One region of the Bradyrhizobium sp. AZCC 1577 genome, then DNA from elsewhere that is predicted to be linked to it. Evidence: predicted binding sites of a transcription regulator. Region 1 holds the regulator's gene; each other region holds the start of a gene.
The links. Region 1 encodes PhoB, which activates phosphate uptake and scavenging genes when phosphate is short. Its sites were predicted from a motif close to TGTCATNNANCTGTCAT; they were not measured.

Region 1 (9,573 bases):
CGCCGCCGCCAGGTAGGTGATGCAGATCCACATCGTCACCGGCGACGACAGGATGCGGGACATGCGCTGCGCCCCGCCCAGTGCGCACCAGGCGCCGAACACGAACAGCAACTGCCAGCAGAACGGATTGAATATCCAGAAGCCGCTCGGATAGGCCGTCAGATACCAGTCGAAGTGCCAGGTCAGTGCGTAGAGCAGCACCGACAGTCCCAGCGCGACGTCGGCCCGCCACTTCATCAGCCACAGGATGATGGGCAGAAACAGCATCAGCACGATGTAGAGCGGCAGCACGTCCATGTTGACGGGCCGGAATCTGAGCAGCAGCGCCTGGACGATCGTGACATCCGGCTGCTTGAGGAAATCCATGATGCCCATTTCCTCGCTGTAGAGCGGGTTCTCGAAACGGGTGGCGACGTAGGAGATTTCCGCCAGGAAGATCGTGAACAGGAAAACATGGGCGACGTAGATCTGCCACACGCGCCGCATGATGCGCGCGGTCGCCACCACGAAACCGGCCTCGAGCATCGCGCGGCCATAGACGAAGGCGGCGGTGTATCCGGAGATGAAGATGAAGATCTCGGTGGCGTCGGAAAATCCGTAATTGCGGATCGTGAACCAGGTCAGGATGTTGGTCGGCAGATGGTCGATGAAGATCAGCCACAGCGCCATGCCGCGAAACAGATCGAGCCGCAATTCGCGCTCGCCGGCTACCGGGAACGCAATCGCCGGCGCGGAAGATGCAGCGGCGGCCTTGGCATCGCTGGCCTTGGCATCGCTGCGAGGCGTTCCGGCGACTGGATCGGCAATGGACGACATCTGGCACCGTTTGGGCAATTGAGCTTTTACGCGTGCACTGTCCGGAAAAGATAACATCGGCCCGCAACTTGCACACCAGATACGCAAGGGATACGCAAGCGGAAGGTCCGGGGCCGGGCAGCGCGGCTGCGCTCTAGAACGGAACTATGTTGAAACCGCGATCAAAGCAAGCGGGCAACCCGGCGCAGCGGAGATTGGTTCCCTCGGCATTCCCGGCTATGATGCGACACAGGATTCCCGGAAGCTTGCTCGCATGTACCGCGCCGTCACCCGCCAGATCGAAGTCACCGTCGAACCGAACTTCCTCCCCGAGCGCTCGTCGGTCGACAAGGGCCAGTATTTCTGGTCCTACACCATCGTCATCACCAATACCGGCGCCGAGACGGTGCAGCTTCGTACCCGGCACTGGATCATCACCGACGCCACCGGCCGCAAGCAGGAAGTCCGCGGCGAGGGCGTGGTCGGCGAACAGCCTGTTTTGGCGCCAGGCGAGCGCTTCGAATATACCAGCGGCGTGCCGCTGCCGACCGCATCGGGCTTCATGACCGGGCGCTATCAAATGGTCAGCGAAAGCGGTGAGCGTTTCGAGATCGACGTGCCGACGTTCTCGCTGGACAGCCCGGATAATAAGCGGGTGTTGAATTGATGAGCGCTTGCGCTTGTCATCACCGGGCTTGACCCGGTGATCCATCTTTCTTCGCATGATTCTTCCGAGGGTGATGGATGCCCGGGTCCCGGCTACGCCAAGGCTTCGCCGAGGCTTTCCCGTGCTGGCGCGCCGAAGCTTCAGCGGAGGCGGTAAGCCCGGGCATGACGAATGTGTTTGCCGTGGCCTTATCCCTGTCATTGCGAGCGAAGCGAAGCAATCCACGCCTCAGCGCGGGGATAGATGGATTGCTTCGCTGCGCTCGCAATGACGCGGTGATAGCGACGCAACATATCACCGTCATACCCCGCGAACGCGGGGTACCCAGTACGCCGCGACTTCTCGATTTCGATCACTGCTGTCTCTGGGATACTGGGTCACCCGTCTTCGCGGATGACGACAGTCCGTGGGCTGGGCAAAGCAAAGCGTGCCCACCATCATCAAGCGCGATCGAGGATGATGGTGGGCACGGCGCTATCGCGCCTTTGCCCACCCTACGGTCCCCTACTCCTCCACGCCCGCTTCATGCGGGGTGAACTGATAGACCGAGGAGCAGAACTCGCAGGTCACCACCACCTTGTCGTCCTTGACCATCTCGGCGCGGTCCTTGGGCGAGAAGCTTTTCAGCATCGCGGAGACTGCCTCGCGCGAGCAGGAGCATTTTGCGCGCAAGGAGAGCTGTGAGAACACGCGCACGCCGCGCTCGTGAAACAGGCGATACAGCAGGCGCTCGCCCGACAGATCGGGATCGATCAGTTCGACATCCTCGACAGTGCCGATCAGCGACTGACCTTCCACCCATGCGTCGTCTTCCGCCACCTGATGCGTAACCGCGCCTTCCGGCGCGTTGCCCGGATGCAGGTCGGCCTGCCGCGCCCGCTCGGGCGCCTGCGGCAGGAATTGCAGCAGCATGCCGCCGGCGCGCCAGCGATGCTTGCCGCCGTCGCCGCCACGCCATTCTTCGCCGACCGCAAGCCGCACGCGGGTCGGAATCTGCTCGGAGCGCAGGAAATATTCATGCGCGGCATCCTCAAGGCTGCCGCCGTCGAGCGCCACCAGTCCCTGGTAACGGCTCATGTCCGCGCCCTGATCGATGGTCATCGCGAGATGGCCCTTGCCGAGCAGGGCGCCTGAATCCTGCCCGTCCTTCAGCCGCCTTGCGTCGTAGCGCGCATAGGCGCGGAGCCGATCCGGCGACTGGAAATCCACGATCAGAAACGACACCGGGCCATCGGTCTGCGTCTGCAAAATGAACCGGCCGTCGAATTTGAGCGCCGAACCGAGCAGCGTCGCCAGCACGATCGCTTCGCCAAGCAATTTTCCGACCGGCGCCGGATAATCGTGCTTGGTCAGTATGTCGTCGAGCGCGGGGCCGAGTCGGGTCAGCCGTCCGCGCAGATCGAGCGAGGCGACCTCGAACGGCAGCACCGCATCATCGACGGGAACGGACGAGGGCGCGCGGATTGGCGCCTCGGTCATGATTTTGATGTCTGATTGTGAATCCATGGCGCCTTATCTGGGGGCTCGGAATGCAAAACAAAAGGGGTTGACGAGCCGGCGAAACCATCTCCACGCGTCGTCCCTGCGAACGCAGGGACCCATAACCACAGGGCGTTGTGAGTAAGGCAAGGCGTCAACCACTGCCTTTAATTATTGGGGCCGCGGCGTATGGGTCCCTGCTTTCGCAGGGACGACGGAGAAACCTATGCCACCGCGTCAAAACACCAGGCCAGAATGCCTTTCTGCGCATGCAGGCGATTTTCGGCTTCGTCGAACACGACCGACTGCGCGCCGTCGATCACTTCATCGGTGACTTCCTCGCCGCGATGGGCGGGCAGGCAGTGCATGAAGATCGCGTCCGGCTTGGCCAGCGACATCAGCTTCGCATTGACCTGATAGGGCTTCAGCACATTGTGGCGATGTTCGCCGTCCTTGTCGCCCATCGAGACCCAGGTGTCGGTAACGACGCAATCGGCGCCGCGCACCGCGGCTTCGGGATCGGTGCCGAGCACGATCGGCGCCTGCGTCGCCTTGATCCAGTCCTTCATCGCCTTGTTCGGCGCAAGCTGCGGCGGGGTTGCGACATTGAGCCTGAACTTGAAACGCTCGGCTGCATGCGCCCACGAGGCCAGCACATTGTTGTCGTCGCCGGTCCAGGCCACGGTCCTGCCCTCGATCGGCCCGCGATGCTCCTCGAAGGTCATCAGGTCGGCCATCACCTGGCAGGGATGCGAGCGCCGCGTCAGGCCGTTGATCACGGGCACGGTGGCGTGCGCGGCCAATTCCAGGAGCGCGTCGTGGTTGAGGATGCGGATCATGATCGCATCGACATAGCGCGACAGCACGCGCGCGGTGTCGGCGATGGTCTCGCCGCGGCCGAGCTGCATCTCGGCACCGGTCAGCATGATGGATTCGCCGCCGAGTTGGCGCATGCCGACGTCGAACGACACCCGGGTGCGGGTCGAGGGACGTTCGAAGATCATCGCCAGCGTCTTGCCTTCGAGCGGCTTCTTGCCCTTCTCATGCGCTTTCAGCTTCGCCTTCATGGTGGCGCTCAAGGTCAGCATGCTGCGCAATTCATCTAACGGCAGTTCATTGATGTCGAGGAAGTGACGGACGGATTTGCTCATCAGCCCGCCGCCTTCTTCAACTGGCCAGCGGACAGCGCGACACAGGCGCGCTCCAACCTTTGCACGGATTCCTCGATCTCGGCCTCGGTGACGATCAGCGGCGCGAGGAACCGCACCACATTGTCGCCGGCGCCGACGGTGAGCAATTTCTCGTCGCGCAACGCATTGACGAGATCGCCCGACGGCACCACGGCCTTGACGCCGACCAGAAGCCCCTCGCCGCGAACTTCCGACAGCACGGCGGGATAGCGATCGACGACGGAGGCCAGTTTCTGTTTCAACAGCAGCGACATCTTCTGCACGTGATCGAAGAAGCCCGGCTCCAGCATCACGTCGAGCACGGCATTCGCCGCAGCGATCGCCAGCGGATTGCCGCCGAAGGTCGAGCCGTGCGAGCCCGGCGTCATGCCGCTTGCGGCTTCCGCCGTCGCCAGCACCGCGCCGATCGGGAAGCCGCCGCCCAACGCTTTGGCCAGCGACATCACATCCGGTGTCACGCCGACGCGCTTATAGGCGAAGAGATCGCCGGTGCGGCCCATGCCGGTCTGCACCTCGTCGAACGCGAGCAACAGGCCCTTCTCGTCGCAGAGCTGGCGCAGCGCCTTGAAGAAAGACTGCGGCGCCGAGCGCACGCCGCCCTCGCCCTGCACCGGCTCGATCAGGATGCCCGCGGTCTGCGGGCCGATCGCTTTCTTGACCGCTTCGAGATCGCCATGCGGCACCTGGTCGAAACCGTCCATCGGCGGCCCAAAGCCTTCGAGATATTTGGCGGAGCCGGTTGCTGCGAGCGTGCCCAGGGTGCGGCCGTGGAATGCGCCCTCGAAGGTGACGAGACGATAGCGCTCGGGATGGCCCTTGGAGAATTGATAGCGGCGCACGACCTTGATCACGCCTTCCATCGCCTCGGCGCCGGAATTGCAGAAGAACACGAGGTCGGCAAAGCTCTGCTCGCAAAGCCGCGCGGCGAGCTTCTCGCCATCCGGCGACTTGAACAGGTTCGACATGTGCCAGAGTTTCGTCGACTGCTCCTGCAGCGCCGCGATCAGGTGCGGATGGCAGTGACCGAGCGCATTCACCGCGACGCCCGAGGTGAAGTCCAAATAGCGCTCGCCATTGGTGGCGGTCAGCCAGCAGCCCTCGCCGCGTTCGAAGCCGAGATCGACCCTGGCGAAGACCGGGAGCAGATGCGACGTGGCGCTATTGGTCATGGCAATCACTGAGGTTTGAGACCTGCCTTTGAGACCTGCCGCGGGCGTGCATTGGCGCGAACGCGGCAACAGCCGGTCTTGCGAAAACGAAACGTGCCGCCTCTTAAGGGCGGCACGTGAGAGGCATTCTATGTGGGCGTGGGGCGCTGTCAACACGCCACGGAGCCGGCTTTCCTGCAGTGCAAGATGCTGAAATCCGTAAGATTGCGGTGTGGTGGAAAACACGCAGTGAAATGCCTAGATGTCAGAACATGTGGACGTTCGGGCCCGGACTCTTGCGCCCGAGTCACGCCATATTGTAGCGTTTGGGCTGTCGGGTACGACATCTCGTGCGGCAGTTCTGATCCCTAAGAGTCCATTTTGTACAGGCGTAAACGTTCGGCGCGGTTAGCGCGTCCGGCGAGGGCTAAGGGATTCTGACCGCAGGGATTTTTGAGACGAATGACTCGCCAGCGCTGCCCCCGATCGGCCGGCGCGATGCGAAGGGAAGATTACGATGACGGTTTTGACCTGGTCCGACGATCGCGTCGAACAGCTTAAGAAGCTCTGGGAAGCCGGATTGTCGGCCAGCCAGATCGCCGCGGAACTCGGGAATGTGACGCGAAACGCCGTGATCGGCAAAGTGCACCGGCTGGGCCTTTCCGGCCGTGCCAAGAGCCCCTCCTCGGCCGCCCCGCGGCAGCGCAAGGCACGCCCCGCCCAGCCGATGATGCGGGTGTCGCGCCCGGTCTCGCGCGGCAACACCGCGCTGGCACACGCCTTCGAAGTCGAGATGGAGCCGGATCCGATCGCCTTCGACAACGTCGTGCCGATGAGCCAGCGGCTGTCGCTGCTCGAACTGAACGAGGCCACCTGCCACTGGCCGGTCGGCGATCCCTCGAGCCCGGAATTCTTCTTCTGCGGCGGCAAGGCGCTCACGGGCCTGCCCTATTGCGCCCACCACTCGCGCATCGCCTACCAGCCCGCCGCCGATCGGCGGAGGCAGCAGCCGAAGCAGACGCGGTAAGGGGCGCGCGCCGCTATCTCAACGATGTCGTCCCTGCGAATGCAGGGACCCATAACCACAAGTGCAGGTGGTTATGCTGAGCTGGAGCTCCAGCGCATTTCAACAATCGAGATTGGCGGTTATGGGTCCTCGCGTTTCGCGGGGATGACGGAATAGAGGCGAGAACCCCTCAACTTGTCGTCCCTGCGAACGCAGGGACCCATAACCACAGGTGTCTGTGGTTACGCTGAGCTGGAGCTCCAGCGCATTTCAACAATCGAGATTGGTGGTTATGGGTCCCCGCGTTCGCGGGGACGACGGAGAAGTTCGCGAGGACGGCAACGGAGGGTTACGGCTCGACCTTCGCAAACCGGTCATCCAGCGCGTAACCTGCGCCGCGGACGGTGCGGATCGGGTCCTGCTCGCGGCCGGGGTTGAGCAGTTTGCGCAATCGGCCGATATGGACGTCGACGGTGCGCTCGTCGATATAGATGTCGCGGCCCCAGACGCTGTCGAGCAACTGCTCGCGGCTGAAGACGCGGCCGGGGTGCTCGAGGAAAAATTCGAGCAGGCGATACTCGGTCGGGCCGAGATCGATCTGACGGCCCGAGCGCGCGACGCGGCGCTTTTCGCGATCGAGTTCGATATCGCCATAGGTCAGCACGGTGGCGAGCCGCTCGGGGCTCGCCCGGCGCAAAAGGCCCTTCACGCGCGCCAGCAGTTCCGGCACCGAGAACGGCTTGACTATGTAATCGTCGGCGCCGGTCGCAAGCCCCCGCACCCGCTCGCTCTCCTCGCCGCGCGCGGTCAGCATGATGATCGGCAATTGCTTGGTTTCGGGACGCGCTCTCAAACGGCGGCACAGCTCGATGCCGGAGAGGCCCGGCAGCATCCAGTCGAGCACGACAAGATCGGGCACGCGCTCCTTCAGCCGCGTATCCGCATCGTCGCCGCGGCCGACGGTCTCGACCTCATAGCCTTCAGCGTCGAGGTTGTAGCGCAACAGCGTGGTCAACGCTTCCTCGTCCTCGACCACCATAATGCGCGCGCTCATTCTGCTTTCCTCAAGTGTTGGAGACGGTCGTGGCAAACGTCGTCATGTCGCCCTTCGGGCGCTTGTCGAGCATCTGCTGACCCTCGATCATGTAGAACACGGTTTCGGCGATGTTGGTTGCGTGGTCGCCGATCCGCTCGATATTCTTGGCGCAGAACATCAGGTGGATGCAGAACGAGATGTTGCGCGGATCCTCCATCATGTAGGTGAGGAGTTCGCGGAACAGCGAGGTGCAGATGGCGTCGACTTCCTCGTCGCCCTTCCACACCGCCATCGCCGCCGGCAGATCGTGCGCGGCATAGGCGTCCAGCACCGACTTGACCTGCGATTGTACCAGATCGGTCATGTGCTCGAGGCCGCGCATCAGTTTCAGCGGCTGGAAATCGTTCTCCAGCGCCGCGACGCGCTTGCCCATGTTCTTGGCGAGGTCGCCGATCCGCTCCAGATCGGTGGCAACCCGCATCGCGCCGACGATCTCGCGCAGATCGATCGCCATCGGCTGGCGGCGGGCGATGGTCAGCACCGCGCGCTCCTCGATCAGATGCTGCAGGCGGTCGATCTCGACGTCGGTGGCGACGACGTGCTTGCCGAGCGCGACGTCGCGGCGGACCAGCGCGTCGACGGATTCGGTGATCATGCGCTCAGCAAGGCCGCCCATCTCGGCGACCAGACGCGTCAATTCCTGGAGGTCGCTGTCAAACGCCTTGGCGGTGTGCTCAGAAGCCATCTGTTATCTCCTTAACCAAACCGCCCCGTGATGTAGTCCTGGGTACGTCGATCGCGCGGCGAGGTGAAAATCTTGTTGGTGTCGTCGAATTCGACCAGCTCGCCGAGATACATGAAGGCGGTCTTGTCCGAGACGCGCGCCGCCTGCTGCATATTATGGGTGACGATGGCGATGGTGTAGTCCTCTGCCAGTTCCTGGATCAGTTCCTCGATCTTGGCGGTCGAGATCGGATCGAGCGCCGAGCAGGGCTCGTCGAACAGGATCACCTCGGGCCTGACCGCAACGGTGCGCGCGATGCAGAGCCGCTGCTGCTGGCCGCCGGACAGCGAGAGGCCGCTTGCATTGAGCTTGTCCTTGACCTCGTTCCACAGGGCGCCGCCGCGCAGCGCCTTCTCGACCCGGCCGTCCATCTCCGACTTGGATATCTTCTCGTAGAGACGGATACCGAAGGCGATGTTCTCGTAGATCGTCATCGGGAACGGCGTCGGCTTCTGGAACACCATGCCGACGCGCGCCCGCAGCAGATTGAGATCGAGCTTGGGGTCGAGGACGTTGGTCTGGTCGAGCAAGAGCTGACCGGTGGCGCGCTGACCCGGATAGAGATCGTACATCCGGTTGAATATCCGCAGCAACGTGGATTTGCCGCAGCCGGACGGGCCGATGAAGGCGGTGACGCGGTGGGTGCCGAGCGTCAGGTTGATGTTCTTCAGCGCATGGTGCTCGCCATAGTAGAAGTTCAGACTGCGCGCGGTCACCTTCGGCGCAGCCTCGGGGAGCGTCGCCTGCGGAACGGGCCCGCTCGCGTTACTCACGGATACGGAGAGATCGGTCATTTGGATGTCCTCTCGGCGCCAAGGATGCGCGCGCCAATATTCAGGGCCAACACGGTGAGCGTGATCAGAAGCGCCCCGCTCCAGGCGAGCTGCTTCCAGTAGACGTAGGGGCTCTGCACGAAGTTGTTGATGGTGACCGGCAGGTTCGCCATCGTCTTGGTCAGGTCCAGGCTGAAGAACTGGTTGGACAGCGCGGTGAACAATAGCGGCGCGGTTTCGCCGGCGACACGGGCGGTGGCCAGCAGGACGCCGGTGATAAGGCCGGCGCGCGCGGCGCGGTAGGCGATCCGGCGGATCACCAGCGAGCGCGGCAGGCCGAGCGCAGACGCCGCCTCGCGCAGGGGATTGGGCACCAGCCCCAGCATGTCCTCGGTGGTGCGGACCACCACGGGAATCACGATCACGGCGAGCGCCAGGCAGCCGGCAAAGGCCGAGAAGCCGCCCATCGGCACCACGATCGCGCCGTAGATGAACAGGCCGATGATGATCGACGGCGCGCTCAACAGAATATCGTTGATGAAGCGGATCACCGAGGTGAGCTTGTCGTGCTTGCCGTATTCGGCGAGATAGGTTCCCGCAAAAAGGCCGAGCGGCGCACCGATGCCGACCCCGATCACGGTCATCATGATCGAGCCGATGATGGCGTTGCGTAGGCCGCCATCGGTCGAACCGGG
Region 2 (9,573 bases), 3.9 Mb from region 1:
CTCGGCTCGGCGAACTGGATCACCGAGACGATGCTCGGCCTCCAGTTGCCGCCAAGCCTCATGCTGATTGTCGTGCTCTTTCTCATTTTCCTGCTGGGTTGGCCGTTCGAATGGCCAGCCATCATCCTGGTGTTCCTGCCGATCTTCTATCCCGTTGTGAAGGGCATGGGCATCGACCTGATATGGTTCGGAGCGTTGGTTGCGGTGGTGCTGCAGACCGCCTTTCTGTCGCCGCCGGTCGCCATGTCGGCGTACTATCTCAAGCAGGTGGTCAAGGGCTGGAGTCTCGCGACGATTTACGCCGGCATGTTCCAGTTCATGATCCTGCAGGTGATCTGCGTTGGGCTGATGGTTGCCTTCCCCGGCATTGCGACCTGGTTCCCGCACACGCTGCACGAGGCGTCACGCAGTCAGGTGATTCCCGAGGAGTACAAGAAAATCCTGGAGCAGCAGAAGCGGGCCCCGTCCCTGGAAGATGAAGACTGGCTGACACCAAAAAAGAAGTAGCCGGGTGTTGTGCGTGCCGGCTCCAAAAAGCAGGCTGTGGCGGAAAGGACGACAAACGGAAGGCGCGTTGTGAACGCCGCCTTTCCGTCTTACTTCCGCACGATCGAGCCGGCGCGCCCGACGAGCCGCGCCAGTTGCTTGAAGCGGCTGCCAACGCGGTCGGCGACGAGATCGACCATGCGATGCTCAAACACCAGCATCAGCTTGCGGCCGTTGGTGCGGAAATGCGTCGCGGGCAACACGCCGGTGCGCGCGGCCGTTATCAGGTGTGCGACGCGGAACGCCGCGCCGAGAAGGCGCGCACGCTCATCCATCGCCGGCGGCACCAGCCCGCGGACGCGCTCCGGCGGCTCGTTCTCTTCGCTCAAGCCCGCATAGCGGTAGAACACCGACAGCGCGACAAAGGCGCGGCCTTGATGGCTGATCGAGCCGAAATTGCCGTTGGTGATCAGGCTCAGCGTTTCCTCGCCGCGGTGGTCGGGGTGCACGCGCCATCCGATATCGGAAAGCAGGCAGGCGGCGTGGCGCAGGCGGCGGTCCTCCTCGGTCTCGCGCAGCTTCACGACCCGCACCAGCCGATCGGTCCATGCGACCAGTTCCTCGGCGTGGCGTGCGGAGCGCGACAACAGCCCGTTCAAGGTTTGGGCTGCGCAGATGAAGCCGTCCTTGGCGCGCTCCTGCGGCGGCAGCATCTCGTAGAGCAGGCCCTCGCGGACCCCGAAGGTCGAGAACACGATCGTCTTCGGCTGGCCGACGCGGATGATGTATTCGAGCACCAGCGCCGCATAGGTGAGCAGCGGACGCCGTGCATCCGCGACGACTTCGATGTCCGCGAGCATGTTGGCGGCCGCCAGCCGGCGCAGGCGCCGGGCGAAATCGAGCGCGTCGGCGGCAGGTAACGAATAGCCGTGCATCACGCGTAACGGATAGCCGCTTTGGACGATGTGAATACGTGCGAGCGCGCGCCAGGTGCCGCCGACCGCATAGAATGTGCGGCCATGGCCGGCCTTGAGCTGGGCGACGCCGGAGAGATCGTCGCGGACGATGCGCTCGGCGCGCTTCAAGGATTTCTCCGAGAGATCCTGTAGCGCCAGGCTTCCCAGCGGCAGCGTGACGCCGCTGTGGACCCGGTTTTTCTCCACATCGATCAGTTCGAGCGAACCGCCGCCGAGATCGCCGACGATGCCGTCGGGATTGTGGATGCCGGAGATGACGCCGAGCGCGGACAGTTTTGCCTCGCGCGGACCGGACAGGATCTGAATCGGTGCGCCGCAGATGCGCTCGGCTTTGGCGATGAAGTCGGGACCGTTCTTGGCGTCGCGGCAGGCGGCCGTGGCGATGGCGAAGACGCGCTCCACCTGCTGGATGCGGCACAGCGCGCGAAATCGCCGTAGCGCCGTCAGCGCCTTGGTAACCGCATCCTCAGCCAACAGGCCGGTGCTCTGCACCTCGCGGCCGAGCCCGCACAGCGCCTTTTCGTTGAAGATGGTGACGAGGCTGCGCGCCATCGTCTCATAGACGACGAGACGAACCGAGTTCGAACCGATGTCGATGACGGCGACGCTGGAAGCGCGCTTGCGCGGCCGCTTCACAGCGGCGCTCCTTTATGACGATTGCTGACGTTCGGTACGGCGCGTGAGGCGGCGCGGCGAAGATTCCTTGAGAGACTTTCCACGTCCAGACAGGCTCGGATTCGTCATGAAATAGTTATGCAGGTTGAACGGCTCTTCGCCTTTCGCGGCCTTCATACGCGTTGAAGACCCATCCGGCAACAATTGCCAGCTCTGCTCGGTATCCTTCAGATTCGCGACCATGATTTGTTCGAGAACTTGCTGATGTACCGTGGGATTTTGCAATGGACAGAGGATTTCGACGCGGCGGTCGAGGTTCCTCGGCATCATGTCGGCGGACGAGATATACACAGCCGCCTTCGGCCCGGGCAGGCCTTGCCCCATACCAAAGCAGTAGATTCGGCCGTGCTCCAGGAAACGGCCGATCACCGATTTGACGCGGATATTGTCCGATAGCCCGGGCAGGCCGGGCCGCAGACAGCAGATGCCGCGCACCACCAGTTCGATCGACACGCCGGCCTGTGAGGCCTCGTAGAGCGCGTCGATGATGTCGGGGTCGACCAGCGAATTCATCTTCATCCAGATCGCGCCCGGCTTGCCGTGCCTTGCGTGATTGGTCTCGCCCTTGATGTGTTCGATGATGCGCTTGCGTAGCGTCAGCGGCGACACCGCCATCCGCTCGATGTCGCTCGGCTCCGCATAGCCGGTGATGTAGTTGAACACCCGCGCCGCGTCGCGGCCGATGATCGGGTCCGACGTGAAATAGGAAAGGTCGGTATAGATGCGCGCGGTGACCGGATGATAATTGCCGGTGCCGGTATGCACATAGGTCGTCAGGTTACCGCCCTCGCGCCGCACCACCATCGACAGCTTGGCGTGCGTCTTCAGTTCGAGAAAGCCGTACACGACCTGCACGCCGGCGCGTTCGAGGTCGCGCGCCCAGCGGATATTGGCTTCCTCGTCGAACCGCGCTTTCAGCTCGATCAGCGCGGTCACCGACTTGCCGGCTTCCGCGGCCTCGGCGAGCGCCCGCACAATCGGAGAATTGCTCGAGGTGCGGTAGAGCGTCTGCTTGATGGCAACGACGTCGGGGTCGCGGAGGGCTTGCTGCAGGAATTGCACGACGACGTCGAAGGATTCGTAAGGATGATGGACGATGAGGTCCTTTTGCCGGATCGCCGCGAAGATGTCCCCGGCGTGGTCGCGCACTCGCTCGGGATGGCGCGGCACATAAGGCACGAATTCGAGATCGGGACGGTCGAGCCGGGTGAGCTGCGACAGCTCGTTCATCGCCAGCACGCCGTCGACCAGAAACACCTCGTCGTCGGCGGCGGAAAGCGCCTGCTGCACGAAGGTGCGCAGCGCTTCCGGCATCTTGGCTTCTATCTCCAGCCGGATCACCGAACCGCGCCGCCGCCGCTTCAGCGCAGTCTCGAACACGCGGACCAGATCCTCGGCCTCTTCTTCAATTTCGAGTTCGGAGTCGCGGATGATGCGAAACGCGCCCTGGCCCTTGACGGTGTAACCGGGGAACAGGCGGCCGATGAACAGGCCGGTGGCCTGCTCCAGCGGGATCAGGTGCACCGCGCCGTCCTTGGGCACGCGGATGAAGCGGTCGATCTTGCCGGGCATGCGGATCAGCGCGTTCATCGCCTTGCCGTCGGAAGTCCGCAACAATTGCAGCGCGATGGTGAAGCCGAGGCTCGGGATGAACGGGAACGGGTGCGCGGGATCGATCGCCAGCGGCGTCAGCAGCGGGAAGATGCTGCGGAGGAAGTGATCCTCGAGCCAGCCGCGCTCCACCTTGGTGAAGTCGTGGCCGTCGACCAGCATGATGCCGGCGTCCGACAGGGTGGTGCGCAGATCGCGCCAGATCGCCTGCTGGTCGGAAGCCAGTTCCGAAACCGTCTTGTTGATGAGAGTGAGCTGCTCGGACGGCGTCAGGCCATCGGGGCTGCGCTCGGCGATGCCTTCACGGACCTGCGCCTTGATGCCGGCCACGCGAACCATGAAGAATTCATCAAGGTTATTGGCCGAAATCGACAGGAATCGCACCCGTTCCAGCAACGGATGGCCGGGATTGACCGATTCTTCGAGCACCCGGCGGTTGAAATGCAGCCAAGATAGTTCCCGATTGATGAATCGCTCCGGGCTCGTGACGATCGCGGACGGAGCTTCGGCAATCGGCTCTTTTTCTTTTATTTCAACGGCTTGTACCAATTCCATAAGGCTTTGATCCATCGCGAGCGAGGCAGGGCCGACTTTAGTGGCAGGGCCGACTTTAAGGGAAAGCGGCCCACAGCATGTGATACGCCGATGACGTTTCAATGACATTGATGTTCCGCGTACAGCCGGCGTCAAGGCGGCAGGACGCAGCAGGAGCTACCCGATCAGGCGTTGCGCAAGAGTTCCGCGGCCAGCGCCCGGGTGACCGGCCGGCCGAGCCGCAGCGCCTCGGTATCCAGGAGCTCGACCGCCTGGCGAGCAGCGGCATAGGACCGTTCGATTCGGGTGGCGAGGTAGCTCACCACCGTCTCGTCGATGCTCAATTGGCGGTCCGCGCAGAATTTGACGATCAGGCCACGAAACAACAGGTCATCCGGCGGCAATAGCGACACGAGGGGGGCGGCGCGCAGCCGCGACCGGAGATCGCGCAGCTCGATCTCGAACGCCGCCGGTGGAACGCGTCCCGTGATCAGGACGAACGCCCCGTCCTCGCGTGCCAGGTTCAGCAGATGAAACAAGGCGCGTTCGTCGAAGTCGGCAGGCCTCAGATCCTCGACCACCAGTGCCCCGGTGGCGAGTGCGCCGGGGACGGCAGCGGCGTTGAGCGCGTGCGCTGAGATCGAGCGCGCGCCCGCCTGTTCGGCCCAGATCGCGGCGAGATGGCTCTTGCCGGATCCCTCCGGCCCCGCCAGCAGCATGATGCGGTTCGGCCAATCCGGCCAGCTTTCGATCAGCGCGAGTGCGGCTTCATTGGCCGGACCCTCGAGGAAATTGTCGCGCGTCAGGCTCTCCGCATGCGGCAGCGCAAAGGCAAGCTGACGAGGTTGAACGCGAACTACCACGCAAATCTCCAGGCCGGGACATTCAGGCTTTCATAGCGCTTTCGAGCGAAAGCCTGTCCCGGACTTGATCCGGGCGGGCACGGCTTGCGAGAAAAAACGCGCAAAAACAAAAGAACAACCTAGCGCGCTTCGATCGTGCTCATGTGCCGCACCCATTCGACGAGATAGAGCGAGACGGAAACCAAAGTAAAGACCGTAACAAAACCCATCAGGATCACGTCATAGGGCGCCGGCTTGAAGTTGAAACCGAGCGACGCCAGCACCAGCGCCGCGAACGCCACCTGCGCCACCGTGTTGAGCTTCGACACCATCAGGGGCTTCATCGGGATCGGCTTGTCGAACAGCCATGACACGATCACGGCCGTCACGATCATGATGTCGCGCGACACCACGAGGATGACGAGCCAGCGCGGCACCGCACCCCAGATGCCGAGCGCCACGAAGATGGAAACCAGAAGTGCCTTGTCGGCAAGCGGGTCGAGCAGGGCGCCCAGTTCACTCGACATGTTGAAGCGCTTGGCGAGAAAGCCATCGACGGCGTCGCTGACCCCGGCGATGACGAAAATCGCAAACGCGATTTCCATCTGGCTGGAAACGATCGCCCAGACGATGACCGGCACCAGAATGATGCGCCCCAGCGTAATGATATTTGGAATGCTCAACTCGGTCGCTTCCCGGCTCCCGGCCTAAATCCGGCCCCTGGCGGGTACAGCCGGCTCTTATCTACATAGTATATGCGCCAAGCGCTTGCGAGCCATTGCAGGATCGCGGAATTCCTCGTAACCAGCCGTCATCATACTGGAATTTGGGCATGAACGACCGCAAAAACGGGCTGACTTACACGGATTCGGGCGTCGATATCGATGCGGGCAACCGCCTGGTCGATCTCATCAAGCCGATGGTGCGCGCCACCGCCCGGGCTGGCGCCGATGCCGAAATCGGCGGTTTTGGCGGCTTGTTCGACCTCAAGGCGGCGGGTTTCAAGGATCCGGTGCTGGTGGCGGCGACCGACGGCGTCGGCACCAAGGTCAAGATCGCGATCGAGACCGGCCTGCATGGCGGTATCGGCATCGACCTGGTGGCAATGTCGGTCAACGACCTCGTCGTGCAGGGCGCGGAACCGTTGTTCTTCCTCGACTATTTCGCCTGTGGCAAGTTGGACCCCGACGCCGCGGCGGCCATCGTGGCAGGCGTCGCCGAGGGCTGCCGGGAGTCCGGCTGCGCCCTGATCGGCGGCGAGACCGCCGAGATGCCGGGGCTCTACAAGGACGGCGATTACGACCTCGCAGGCTTTGCGGTGGGGGCTGCCGAGCGCGGCACGCTGTTGCCGACCGCGGACATTGCCGTGGGCGACGCCGTGATCGGATTGGCCTCATCCGGTGTTCATTCCAACGGCTTTTCGCTGGTCCGCAAAATCGTCGCACAATCCCGCGTGGCTTTCGATGCGCCGGCGCCGTTCTCGCCGGTCATGACGCTGGGCGGCGCGCTGCTGACGCCGACGCGGCTCTATGTGAAATCCTGCCTGCGCGCGATCCGCGAAACCGGCGCGATCAAGGGGCTTGCCCATATCACCGGCGGCGGCTTCACCGACAACATCCCACGCGTGCTGCCAAAGCACCTCGGCGTCGGCATCGATCTGGCGCGGCTGCCAGTGTTGCCGGTGTTCAAATGGCTGGCGGAGCAGGGCGGCATCGCCGAACTCGAAATGCTGCGCACCTTCAACTGCGGCATCGGCATGGTCGCCATCGTCAAGCCGGATGCGGTCGAGAAGGTGACGGAGATCCTGACTGAAAGCGGCGAGACCGTCGCCTTGCTCGGCGAAGTGATCCCGGCTGCGAGCGAACATCGCGTGGCCTACAACGGCCATCTCGATCTCGCGCAATGAAGCGCCGGGTCGCTATCCTGATCTCCGGGCGCGGGTCGAACATGGCCGCGCTGATCGATGCGGCGAAGGCTGCGGATTTTCCGGCCGAGATCGTCGCCGTCATTTCCAACCGGACCGATGCGCCTGGGCTGGAGAAGGCAGCCGCGAGTGGCATCCGGACACTGGTTGTCGAGAGCAAGCCGTTCGGCAAGGACCGCGCGGCCTTTGAGGCCGTCCTGCAGCGGGCGCTGGATGAAAAGCAGGTCGAACTGATCTGCCTCGGCGGATTCATGCGGCTGTTCACCGCCGAATTCGTGCAGCGCTGGTACGGAAAAATGCTCAACATCCATCCCTCGCTGCTACCATCCTTTCCGGGTCTCGATCCGCACGGTCAGGCGCTGCAGGCTGGGGTCAAGATCTCGGGCGCGACCGTGCACTTCGTGATTCCCGAAACCGACGCCGGCCCGATCGTGATGCAAGGCGCGGTGACGGTGGCCGACGACGATACGGCAGAGACGTTGTCGCAGCGCATTCTCGGCATCGAGCATCGTATCTACCCCGAGGCGCTGCGCTTGCTCGCGAGCGGAAAGCTCCGCCTCGAAGGCGACATCTGCAAGGTCGCCGATGGGGCCGAACGCGATGGCACCCTGATTTCGCCGCGGACGATCTGATATTATCCGCAAGGTGTGTGCGAACGAGCGCGGCGACCGCGCTCCGCTAAATCCATTGAGGTTTCCATGATCACGCTCTATGGCTCCGGGCCCAATTTCGGCCTTCCCGACGCAAGCCCGTTCGTGACCAAGGCCGAGACCTTGCTACGGATGTCGAAACTGCCGTTCAGAAAAGCGCCGATGAGCTTTTCGAAGGCGCCCAAAGGCAAAATTCCCTACATCGAGGACGACGGCCAATTGCTCGGCGATTCCACGCTGATCCGCTGGCATCTCGAAAAGAAATACGGCATCGATTTCGACCAGGGCCTCAGCGCCGAGCAGCTCGCCATCTCCTGGGCCTTCGAGAAGATGGCGGAGGACAATCTCTACTGGGCCAGCGTCTACTTCCGCTGGATGATCGAGGACAATTTCCGCAAAGGTCCGGTCAATTTCTTCAGGGGCGTGCCGGCGCCGGTCCGGCCGGTCGTGGTTTCGATGGTCCGCCGCCGCCTGCGCAAGACGCTGCACGGCCAGGGAATCGGCCGTCACTCCAAAGACGAGATCACCGCGATCGGGATCCGCTCGATCGACGCGATGGCGGCCTATCTCGGCGACAAGCCGTTTTTCATGGGCAGGGAGCCCGCCGGCATCGACGCCACGATGTTCGCCTTCGCGGTCTGTGCGATTTGTCCGCTGTTCGAGTCGGATTTGCAGCGGGCGGCCGCAAGCCATGCCAACCTGCGGCGCTATGTCGGCCGGATGACCGCGCGATTCTATCCGGAACTCAGCGAGATCGCCGGCTGCGGGGCGGCGGCCTGAATTCCAGGGCAGGGCGCAAACAAAATCCCCCGGCGAGGCCGGGGGCAATTTGCGTCGATGAAGTCTACGTGACCTTGAGGTTTTCCGCGGACGTCTTGCCGCGGTTTTCGACAAGGTCGTACTCGACGTGCTGGTTCTCGTTGAGAGTGGTGAGCCCCGCACGCTCGACGGCCGAGATGTGGACGAACACGTCCTTCTCGCCGACCGCCGGCTTGATGAACCCATACCCCTTGGTGGGGTTGAACCACTTGACGCTGCCCTTGTGCATCGCCATCGCCTGTCTCCAAGTTTGGTCTAGATACAAAAAAGACGCGGCCACGTTTTCCACGTGCCACGCCACAAACGGGCTTCCCGGTAGCTGCTAGATTTCCTGCTCGCGAAACGCACAGTCGAACGGCCTGAATCCGATTGCGCTTGGGATTGCAACACGAAATTTGGGCGTTAGCAAGGTTCTGGCGGGCTCCGGTAAATCGTCCTGGTGTCGCGGGCTGTGGCAGCCGAACCACAATCGCGCCTATTCGGCAGTGCGCCGATTGACCGTTTGCGCGAACTAGGGGCAAATCGTTACGGTTTATCGGCATTTGCGCATTTTTTCGGGCTGGCGCCTTCGCCCTCTGGAATGGACTACATGCGCGGCTCACGGCGGCCTTCGCGAGCATGGAGAATCGGAACCGGGCACGCGCTTGCATGTCTGGCCGCGATTGCGTTCGCGCTCATCACCGCCATGTCCGCCGCCCACGCGCAATCGCCGACGTCCACGCCAACCCCGACACCCACGCCTTCGCCGACGCCTAGCCCGACTCTGACCATGATCAATTCGACGGTCTCATCAAGCGCGACACTGACCAATCTCGGCAGCAATTTCCTGGAACGGCTGGGCAGCCAGTCGAGCAATGGTTTCAACCGTCTGCAGCGGACCAATCCGGGCGGGGGCGGCGCCTCCGAGAGCACGGAAGCGCCGCGCTACCGGACCTGGTTCGAAGGCTACGGGAACTGGACCAAGAACGGCGCGGTCGGCGATTTCGTCGGCGACAGCAGAAAGACCTGGGGCGGCGTGGCCGGCATTGGCGCGCGGGTGATGCCGGGCGTCAATA
Region 3 (9,573 bases), 4.5 Mb from region 1:
CTGGTCGGGACGAGAAAGCCCGAGGTCGAATTCGGGTCGCCGATGCTGAAGTCGATCGACTTGTCGCATTTGAGGACGTCTTCCAGATTCTTGATCGGCGAGTCCTTGTGGACGATGATATGCGACCAGTAACCGGGGTTGCCGTCCGAATCGACGGACTTCGCAAATATCTCGCCGTTCGAGCGGTTGGCGGCTTCCATCGCCGACTTGTTGCCAAACCAGGCCAATTGCACCTTCTTAAAGCGCATTGCTTCGATCACGCCGGCATAGTCCGAGGCGTAGAAGCCGTTGACTTTGAAGCCCGTCCCTTTGGCCATCGCGTCGAGGAAGGGCTCCCAGACGGTCTTGAGATTTGTGCTCGCTTCGGTCGCAATAATGCCGAAATTGAGTTCGGTCGTCTCGGCGCGGGCAACGTTGGCCGAAATGCCTACCGCCACGGCCAAGGCCGTGCCGATCAGAGCTAGCTTGCGCATATCGCTTCTCCTGTTTTGAACGCGTTGCATTTTCGGTAGCGCCAAGCGCGAGGTCGTACCTGACTGACTTCAGGCGGACAGCCGTTCGACATCAAAAGCTGGGGGGTTCGCCGGCGCGCGCGCTATTGACCGTTCGTTGCTGTCTCGGCGTTCTTGTGCAAGCCGCGCCTGCTCCTCAAACGAGGGCAGAAACAGCTCCTCGGACTCCGCGCCATAGATTTGGTTGAGGAAAGCCGGCGTCAGCGCGCTGGATGGGCCGCCATAGGCGACCTTGCCGGATTTGAGCGCGATCGTCCGCGCGCAATACTTGAGAGCGTATTCGACCTGATGAAGCGAAATGAAAACGGTCAGGCCGTCATTGCGGTTCATGTCGGCGAGCAAATCCATAACGCGGCGCGCAGCGGCCGGATCGAGCGAGGCGATCGGCTCGTCCGCGATCAACAGTTCGGCCCCCTGCACTAACGAACGCGCGATGGCAGCGCGCTGCTGCTGGCCGCCGGACAGTTCGCTGGCGCGCTTGAGCGCATGTTCGGCGATGCCCACACGCGTCAGCGCCTGCATGGCCACGCGTTTGTCGGCCTCGCTGAATTGACCAAGGGTTCCGCGCAGGATCGGCAATCGCCCCAGCAGTCCGAAGCAGACGTTGGTCAGCAGCGAAAGCCGCGGCACAAGATTGAATTGCTGAAAGATCACGCCGATGCGCGCGCGCAGGCCGCGATTCTTGTTGAGGCGGCCACCCCGCTGGATCGGCTCGCCCATCACTTCGATTCGGCCGCCTCCGCCATTGCGGCCGCCATCGATCGGCGTCAGCCCGGCAATCGCACGAATCAATGTCGACTTGCCGGAGCCTGACGCGCCGATCAGCGCGACCATTTCGCCGCGCCGTAGCGACAGCGTGACGCCGTTCAGAACAGGTACGCCACGCTGATAGGACTTCGAGATATCTCGTGCATCGATCATGGCATGCGATGTCAAGCGGTACGCTCCTCGTGGGTCTGCGGTCACGATCGCTAACAACGGCCTGTGACAGTCAGATGAATTGCCTGGCGATCTTCAACAACGTCCGATCACTCCGGCGAATCCGCCGGGTGCATCAAGAACGACGCAGCATGTATTGCTCTACAGCGCCGCCATCGCTAGCGTCCGGATTCAACAGTTGTGTGACAGTCGGCCCGAACGGGGGCCTTCGTCCACAGCGGGACTGACGTCACGCATCCGTCATGATCTTGTCATCAAGCGCATCGAAGACGAGCCGGTGCCCCTTTCCCCGATTGTTGATGGACGTTACCGTTGGCCGGCAAGATGCTTTCCACTGAACCATTGGTCGACCCCACCGCGTCAGTGCGCGACTGCCAGCTCGGCGCCTACACCGAGGTCGGCGCCCGGACCATCCTGCTCGAGGTCACGATGGCCGATTATTCCTACGTCGTGAACGACTCGCAGATCACCTATACGATGATCGGGAAATTCTGTTCGATCGCGGCGATGACGCGCATCAACCCGGGTAATCATCCGATGCACCGGGCCTCGCAGGCGCATTTCACCTACCGCGCCAGCAGCTACTTTTCGGGCGAGAGCGACGATGCCGAGTTTTTTGCGTGGCGCCGCAAGCATCACGTCCATATCGGCCACGATGTCTGGATCGGCCATGGCGCGGTTATTCTGCCTGGCCGCTCGATCGGCACCGGCGCCGTGGTCGCGGCCGGCGCCATCGTGACCAAGGATGTCCCCGCCTATACGATCGTTGCAGGCAATCCGGCACGGCCGATCAAGCGGCGTTTTCCGGAATCCATTGCGGGGCGGCTTGCGGAACTCGCGTGGTGGGATTGGGACCATGAGGCGCTTCGCCGCGCCCTGCCCGATTTCCGCAAGCTCGATGTAGAGGGCTTTCTCGAAAAGTACGAAGCCGGCGCAGCAGCTACTCGCCGTTCATTCAACCAGAGTGCCGCATCGTGACTGAACTGTTCATCGAAGGTGGCCGGGCCCTGCTCGGCCACGAAATCGTCGAAACCTCATTGCGGATCGCTGGCCGCGAGATCGCAGCCGTAGGTGCGGACAGCAACCACGGCATCGGCGGCGTCAATGCCGATGGCCTCCTGGTATTGCCGGGCATTGTCGATCTGCATGGCGATGCCTTCGAGCGGCAGATGATGCCGCGCCCCGGGGTCGATTTCCCGATCGATGTGGCGCTTGTTGACAGCGACCGGCAGGCGATCAGCAACGGGATCACGACCGTCTATCATGCCACGACCTGGTCGTGGGAGCCTGGCCTGCGCAGCGCCGACAATGCCAGGCGCTTGCTGGAGGCGATCGAGCAGATGCGGCCGCAGCTCGCCGCCGACACCCGCTTCCATCTGCGGCACGAGACCTACAATCTCGACGCGGAAGGCGAAATCATCGGCTGGCTCTCGGAAGGACGCGTCGACCTGTTCGCCTTCAACGACCACATGGACTCGACGGTCGCCAGCCTCGCCAAGCCGCAAAAGCGCAGCCGAATGGTCGAGCGCACGGGTCTCAGCGATGAGGCGTTCGATCGCCTGGTGGAACGTGTGGTCTGCCGCGGCCACGACGTGCCGGCTTCGATCGCCCGGCTGGCGCAGGCAGCACGCGCGGCAAACGTCCGGATGCTCTCCCACGACGACGAAAGCCCGGCGATGCGGCAGGCCTTCCGTGCGCAGGGCGTTGCAATCGCCGAATTCCCGGTCAACGAGGAAACTGCACGCGATGCTGCCGAAGCCGGAGACTTCATCGTGTTCGGCGCGCCCAATGTCGTGCGCGGCGGCAGCCATACAGGCTGGACCAGGGCCTCCGACATGATCGCCAAGGGCCTCTGTTCGGTGCTTGCGTCGGACTATTATTATCCGGCGCCGCTATTGGCGGCGTTCCGCCTTGCGGCCGACGGCGTTCTGCCGCTGGCCGCGGCATGGCAATTGATCTCGGCGGCACCGGCGCGCGCCGCTGGCCTTGCCGATCGCGGCACGCTCGCCTCGGGGCAGCGCGCCGACATCCTTCTCGTCGATGACACGGTGCCATTGCGCCCGCGCATCGTCGCCGTCATTGCCGCGGGGCGTCTTGTACATCTGACGGAGGCGAACCGTCTCATCCATTCGTCTGCAGCATCACGCAAGGCGGTTGCAGCCGCGTGAGGCGGCCCTATTCTGGCGCAATGGCAAATCACCCCCGTTACGCAATCTATTACACCGCCAGGCCTGACAGCGCGCTCGACCGGTTCGGCGCCGTGCTGCTCGGCTACGATGCCCATAGCGGCGAAGACCTGTCCTTTCCGGACGGTCTCCCGTTGGACTGGCGCGAGCTGACGCGCGATCCGCGCAAATACGGCTTTCACGCCACGCTGAAGGCGCCGATAGCGCTGGCCGACGGCAAGGCCGAGGCGCAGCTTGCTGCGGCGTGCGAATTGTTCGCCGATCTGGCTCGGCCAGTGCCCGTGATCCAACCGGTCGTCGATTCGATCAGCGGCTTCATTGCGGTCATTCCCGGCGAACGGTCGGCAGATCTCGACCTGCTTGCCGCCCAGGCGACCAGGGCATTCGATTCGTTCCGTGCTCCCCTCAGCCCGGAAGATCGCACGCGGCGAAGTCCGGAGGCGCTGACGCCGCGGCAGCGCGACTATCTCGACCGCTGGGGCTACCCTTACGTCTTCGAAGAATTTCGCTTCCACATGACGCTGACGGGACGGCTTCCCGCCGAACGGCGCGAGCCGATTGTGGCAATGCTGCGCAGCAGGTTTTCGACAACTGGCATCGGCCCGATCGCGATCGACGCCATCGCCTTGTGTCGTCAGGACAATGCGAATTCGCGGTTTCGGGTCATCGGCCGCTGGCAATTGCGCGACTAGAGCGCTTTCGGTTCTGATTGAATCAGAACCGGGCTCTAGATTCTTGTTTTGACGCGTTTTCTTGACGCGAACCGGTGTCCACTTCGCTGGAAAACGCTCTAACGCCCACACCGCTCATTCCGCCAGCGCCTCTTTCTGCGTTCTCAGAATTGCCGGCGAAAGCATTGCCAGCAACAAGGCGGCGACGACTGCGAGGATGACCGCGCTGATCGGCCGCGACAGAAAGACGGTGAAATCGCCATCAGCGATCAACATCGCGCGCCGGAAGTTTTCTTCCAATTGCGGACCGAGCACGAGGCCAAGCAGGAGCGGCGCCGGCTCGACGCCGATCTTGATGAAGAAATAGCCGATCAAGGCGCAGCCCATCATCAGCCAGACATTGAACAGGCTGTTGGCGATCCCGTAAGTGCCGATGCAGCAGAACAGCACGATGGCGGGAAACAGCAGGCGATAGGGTATCTTCAGCATCGAGACCCACAGGCCGATCAGCGGCAGGTTGATGATCAGCAGCATCAGGTTGCCGACCCACATGCTGGCGATGACGCCCCAGACGAGCTTCGGCTGCTCGGTCATGATCTGCGGGCCGGGCTGGATGCCCTGCATCATCAGCGCGCCGATCATCAGCGCCATCAGAGCGTTGGCGGGAATGCCGAGCGTCAAGAGCGGAATGAAGCTGGTCTGGGCGCCGGCATTGTTGGCGGCCTCCGGACCGGCAACGCCCTCGATGGCGCCCTTGCCGAAGCGTGAGGGATCGCGGGCGAGCTTCTTCTCCAGCGCGTAGGAGGAGAACGGCGGAAGCGCAGCACCGCCGCCGGGCAATACCCCGAGCACAGAGCCCAGCGCCGTGCCGCGCACCACGGCCGGAAAGGCCGCCCGCAAGTCCACCCAGCTCGGGATCAGGCTGCGGATCGACTGGCTGACGACGCGGCGCTCGGCGGGTCTCTCCAGATTGGCGATGATTTCACCCAGCCCGAACAGGCCCATCGCGATCGGCACGAAATCAAGACCATCCGATAGAGCGGCGATGCCGAAGGTCATGCGTGCGACGCCCGAGGAGACATCGATCCCGACGAGGCCGAGCAACAGCCCCAGCAGCACCATTGCCAGCGATTTGGCAACCGAACCATGCGCGAGCACGACCGCGGCAATCAGGCCGAGCACGAGGAGACTGAAATATTCGACCGCTGTGAATTTGAGTGCCAGCACCGACAACGGCACGCTGAGTACCGCGATCACGATCGTCGCCATCGTGCCGGCAAAGAACGAGGCGATCGCGGCAATGGCCAGCGCGGTTCCGGCCCTGCCCTGCTTGGCCATCTCGTGACCGTCGATACAGGTGACGACCGACGACGTCTCGCCCGGCACATTGACCAGGATGGCGGTGGTCGAACCGCCATACTGCGCGCCGTAGAAGATGCCGGCCAGCATGATCATGGCGCTCGCAGGCGACAGGCCGAAGGTGAAGGGCAACAGCAACGCCACCGTTGGAATCGGACCGATGCCGGGCAGCACGCCGATTGCGGTCCCGATGACCACGCCGATCAGGCAGAAAATCAAATTGTTGAGTTGAAGGGCCGTCGAAAGACCCATCAGCAAATTGTCAAACAGTTCCATATGCGTCTGCCTGCGAAGCGTGCCGCCCTAGCGGGGCCAGATCGGGATCGGCAAGCCCAGCAACTTGACGAACAGAAGAACGGCGGCGCCCGAAAGCACGATGGCAAATGCCACGGTCTCGACAAGCCGGCCTTCTCGGGTGGCGAAGCTGGCGAGAATTACGGCGGCGACGGAGGCGATCGCGAGGCCCAACCGCTCCGCCGTCAGCGCGAAAACGCCGACAGAAGCCAGGATCGCCAGCAGCGGGCGCAACTGAATGGGCGCGATGCCGCGACCCGCGCGCCAGAGCCCACGTCCGCTGAAGAAAAGACCGAACGCCATCAGCGCGAGTGCGACGACGCGGGGCATATAGCCCGGACCCATATCGGCGGCGTGACCGACCGTCAGATTACGCGTGGCGACGAGCGTACCCGTCGCCACCGCCACGAGGAACAGGCCAAACAGCAGGTCCTGCACGTCGATCCGGGAACGCGTCATCGGCCCGCCCTTAGCTGCCCTTGATGCCGGCCTCGCGAATGATCGTGCCCCAGCGCGTCGTCGCGTCCTTGAGCCAGTTGCGGAATTCCTCCGGCGATTGGGCGCGCACCACGCCACCCTGCTCGGCGATCTTCTGCTGAATCTCGGGCAGCTCCAGGATCTTGCGGATTTCGGCGTTCAATCGCGCGACCATGGCGGGCGGCGTGCCACCGGTGGTCAGGATGCCCTGCCAGGTCCCGGCATCGCCGCCGGGCAGGCCCGCCTCCTTGAAAGTCGGCAGATCGGGAGCCGAGGCAATCCGCTGCTCGCCGGTGACGGCAAGTCCGACAAGCTGCTTGTTTACCACAAAGGGCATCGTCGCCGCAGCGCCGTTGATGATCACGCCGCTCTCCCCGGACACGACGGCGCGCGAGGCGGCCGCCCCGCCCTTGTAGGGAACGTTCTTCCACTGAATTCCCAGTTCCTTCGCCATCACCACGGCGGTGATATGATTGGCGCCGCCGACGCCGGAATTGGCCACGGTGAGTTTGTTCGGATTGGCCTTGGCGTATTCGATCAGCTCCTTGGACGTCTTCGCCGGGACCGATTCATGGACGGCCAGAACATAGGGGCCGAACATCACCATGGAAATCGGCGCGAGGTCCTTCTGAACGTCGAAAGTGAGATCGGAGAACAGGCTGGGCGCCGTCGCCAGCGATCCGACATCCATCAGCAACAGGGTGTGGCCGTCGGGCTGCGCCTTGGCGACGGCGTCGGCCCCGAGATTGCCCGCTGCGCCCGGCTTGTTCTCGACCACGACCGACTGACCGATGGCGGAGGATAGTTTTGGGCTGATCAGGCGCGCCAAAATGTCCGAGGTGCCGCCGGGAGCGAACGGCACGATCAGCCGCACGGGCCGCTCAAAATTCTGAGCGCCGGCTCCGCTTGGCGCCAAGGCACACACCGTAAGGACAGCGGCGGCAATCGCCCGGGCGAGAGATGGCATAGACATCGGTCGTTCCTCCGTTTCAAAGCGCAATTCCGCGCGATCCCGCCGTTTTCACCGGCAGGCTGCAGACCTTCGAGGCAGCGTTGGGGAGGAATGATAGGTCATGGGCAGGGTGGCCTATGAATTAGTCTGCGGATAGGTCGATACCTTTTTTGGATGGATCGGCCGCGCATCAGCCGGTAGAAGTCGGACATCCGGCCGGTCACCGGCCCTTCGTCTCAGGTTGAAGATACAGATTTCATGTTTGAGCTGAGCCAGTTGCGCTGCTTTGTTGCAGTTGCGGAAGAACTGCATTTCGGGCGCGCGGCGCAGCGGCTGAACATGACGCAGCCGCCGCTCAGCCGACAGATCCAGATTCTCGAACGCGTCCTCGATGTGACGCTACTAGAGCGCAGCAACCGCGCCGTCCGGCTGACGCCGGCGGGCCAGCGTTTTCTGATCGATGCGCGGCATCTCCTCAAGCTGGCGGAAAGCGCGGCCGTGCTGGCCCGGCGGATGGCAAGCGGCAAGGCCGGATCGATCAATATCGGCTTCACGGCCACATCCGCCTACAGCTACGTGCCGGCGCTGGTCGCGGCCTGCCGGCGTGAACTTCCCGATATCGAGATATCGCTGAAGGAAATGGTCTCCAGCGACCAACTCAAGCGGCTCGATTCCGGCGAGATCGATATCGGCCTGCTCCGCCCGCCGATACCGCGCGGTGGTCTTGACGCCTTCCGCGTGACAGCGGAACCGCTGGTCGCGGCACTGCCGAGCGACCATCCGCTGGCTCAGGCGGACGAGCCACGTCTGGAGGATCTCGCAAGCGAGCCCTTCATCATGTACGAGCCCTATGAAGCCCGCTATTTCCACGATCTCCTGGTCGAGCTGTTCTCACGCGCAAATCTAGTGCCGAATTACGCGCAGCATCTTGCGCAGATCCATTCGATCCTTGCCATGGTGCATTCGGGTGTCGGCGTGGCGTTGGTCCCCGAGACCGCGGCTAACCTGCGCTTCAGCGGCGTAGTGCTGCGGCCCGTCCTGATGCAGTGGCAGCGCCCGGCCGAATTGTTCTTGGTCCGGCGCGGCGACAATGACAACCCGCTTCTCCCCGTCATTGCCGGCATTGCCCGAGACCTTGCCGGCCAACCCGGCTCGATCCAATCAATGGATCGATCGATACAGTGATTGGGTCTGCGTCCGTGGGCATCTTGCATTAATCCTTTGGCGTAAGCCGCTGAAGGACCAGAGCATGAGCAAGATGCCCCCCAAGGAGATGGCCAGCCGGATCGGCGATGGCCTGCTGTCGTTCCCCGTCACACCATTTCGGCCCGACAACACGTTCAACGAGACCCGCTACCGCTCCAATCTCGACTGGCTGTGCGGGTATGAGGTAGCGGGCCTGTTTGCCGCCGGCGGCACCGGCGAATTCTTCTCGCTGAGCCCGGCCGAGGTCGCGAAGGTCGTGGCCACGGCTGTGGACGAGACCAAGGGACGCGTGCCGGTGCTCGCCGGGATCGGCCATGGCACCGCGGTGGCGACGCAACTTGCCATTGGGGTCGAGGCGGCCGGCGCCGACGGCTTGCTGCTGCTGCCGCCCTATCTGGTCTTTTCGGAACAGGAAGGACTGGCCGCCCATGTCGAAGCGGTGTGCAACGCGACCAAGCTCGGTGTCATCGTCTACAACCGCGATAATGCGATCCTGAACGAGGATACGCTCGAGAGACTGTGCCAGCGCTGCCCCAACCTGGTCGGCTATAAAGATGGTATCGGCGACATCGAGCTGATGACCCGCATCCACCTGCGCATGGGCGACCGGCTGACCTATATCGGCGGATTGCCGACGGCCGAGACTTTTGCACTGCCCTATCTGGAAATGGGCGTAACCACTTATTCCTCCGCGGTATTCAACTTCGTCCCGGAGTTCTCGACCAAGTTCTACGCGGCCGTGCGCCGCCGCGACCGCGAGACGGTGCAGGCAGGGCTGCGCGATTTCATCCTCCCCTTGATCGCGATCCGCAATCGCAAACGCGGCTACGCTGTCTCGATCATCAAGGCGGGGATGAAGGTGATCGACCGTGACAGCGGCCATGTCCGTTCGCCACTGACGGACCTGACGCCGACGGAGATCGAGGAACTGGCGGCACTCGTCGCGCGTCTCAAAACCAGCGAGTTCGCGAAGCGGG

Region 2: the regulator PhoB is predicted to act here: its motif matches at 4,395-4,411, upstream of V1278_RS24255 (RNA degradosome polyphosphate kinase).
Region 3: the regulator PhoB is predicted to act here: its motif matches at 1,679-1,695, upstream of phnC (phosphonate ABC transporter ATP-binding protein).

Annotation. Positions count from the first base shown of each region.
Region 1 covers NZ_JAZHRQ010000001.1:1,224,923-1,234,495, reverse strand. Annotated here, with positions in the region: gene V1278_RS05700 (OpgC domain-containing protein) at 1-816, opposite strand, end outside; gene apaG (Co2+/Mg2+ efflux protein ApaG) at 1,070-1,462, shown strand; gene V1278_RS05690 (Hsp33 family molecular chaperone) at 1,967-2,968, opposite strand; gene argF (ornithine carbamoyltransferase) at 3,166-4,092, opposite strand; gene V1278_RS05680 (aspartate aminotransferase family protein) at 4,092-5,300, opposite strand; gene V1278_RS05675 (GcrA family cell cycle regulator) at 5,797-6,306, shown strand; gene phoB (phosphate regulon transcriptional regulator PhoB) at 6,635-7,339, opposite strand; gene phoU (phosphate signaling complex protein PhoU) at 7,350-8,066, opposite strand; gene pstB (phosphate ABC transporter ATP-binding protein PstB) at 8,078-8,899, opposite strand; gene pstA (phosphate ABC transporter permease PstA) at 8,896-9,573, opposite strand, start outside.
Region 2 covers NZ_JAZHRQ010000001.1:5,090,502-5,100,074, reverse strand. Annotated here, with positions in the region: gene V1278_RS24265 (TRAP transporter large permease) at 1-507, shown strand, start outside; gene ppx (exopolyphosphatase) at 597-2,099, opposite strand; gene V1278_RS24255 (RNA degradosome polyphosphate kinase) at 2,112-4,304, opposite strand; gene V1278_RS24250 (chromosomal replication initiator DnaA) at 4,469-5,146, opposite strand; gene V1278_RS24245 (CDP-alcohol phosphatidyltransferase family protein) at 5,266-5,808, opposite strand; gene purM (phosphoribosylformylglycinamidine cyclo-ligase) at 5,958-7,031, shown strand; gene purN (phosphoribosylglycinamide formyltransferase) at 7,028-7,681, shown strand; gene V1278_RS24230 (glutathione S-transferase family protein) at 7,748-8,479, shown strand; gene V1278_RS24225 (cold-shock protein) at 8,544-8,747, opposite strand; gene V1278_RS24220 (autotransporter outer membrane beta-barrel domain-containing protein) at 9,288-9,573, shown strand, end outside.
Region 3 covers NZ_JAZHRQ010000001.1:5,752,942-5,762,514, forward strand. Annotated here, with positions in the region: gene phnD (phosphonate ABC transporter substrate-binding protein) at 1-473, opposite strand, end outside; gene phnC (phosphonate ABC transporter ATP-binding protein) at 543-1,448, opposite strand; gene V1278_RS27395 (transferase hexapeptide repeat family protein) at 1,764-2,429, shown strand; gene V1278_RS27400 (alpha-D-ribose 1-methylphosphonate 5-triphosphate diphosphatase) at 2,426-3,619, shown strand; gene V1278_RS27405 (DUF1045 domain-containing protein) at 3,640-4,329, shown strand; gene V1278_RS27410 (tripartite tricarboxylate transporter permease) at 4,444-5,943, opposite strand; gene V1278_RS27415 (tripartite tricarboxylate transporter TctB family protein) at 5,971-6,420, opposite strand; gene V1278_RS27420 (Bug family tripartite tricarboxylate transporter substrate binding protein) at 6,431-7,411, opposite strand; gene V1278_RS27425 (LysR family transcriptional regulator) at 7,649-8,575, shown strand; gene kdgD (5-dehydro-4-deoxyglucarate dehydratase) at 8,640-9,573, shown strand, end outside.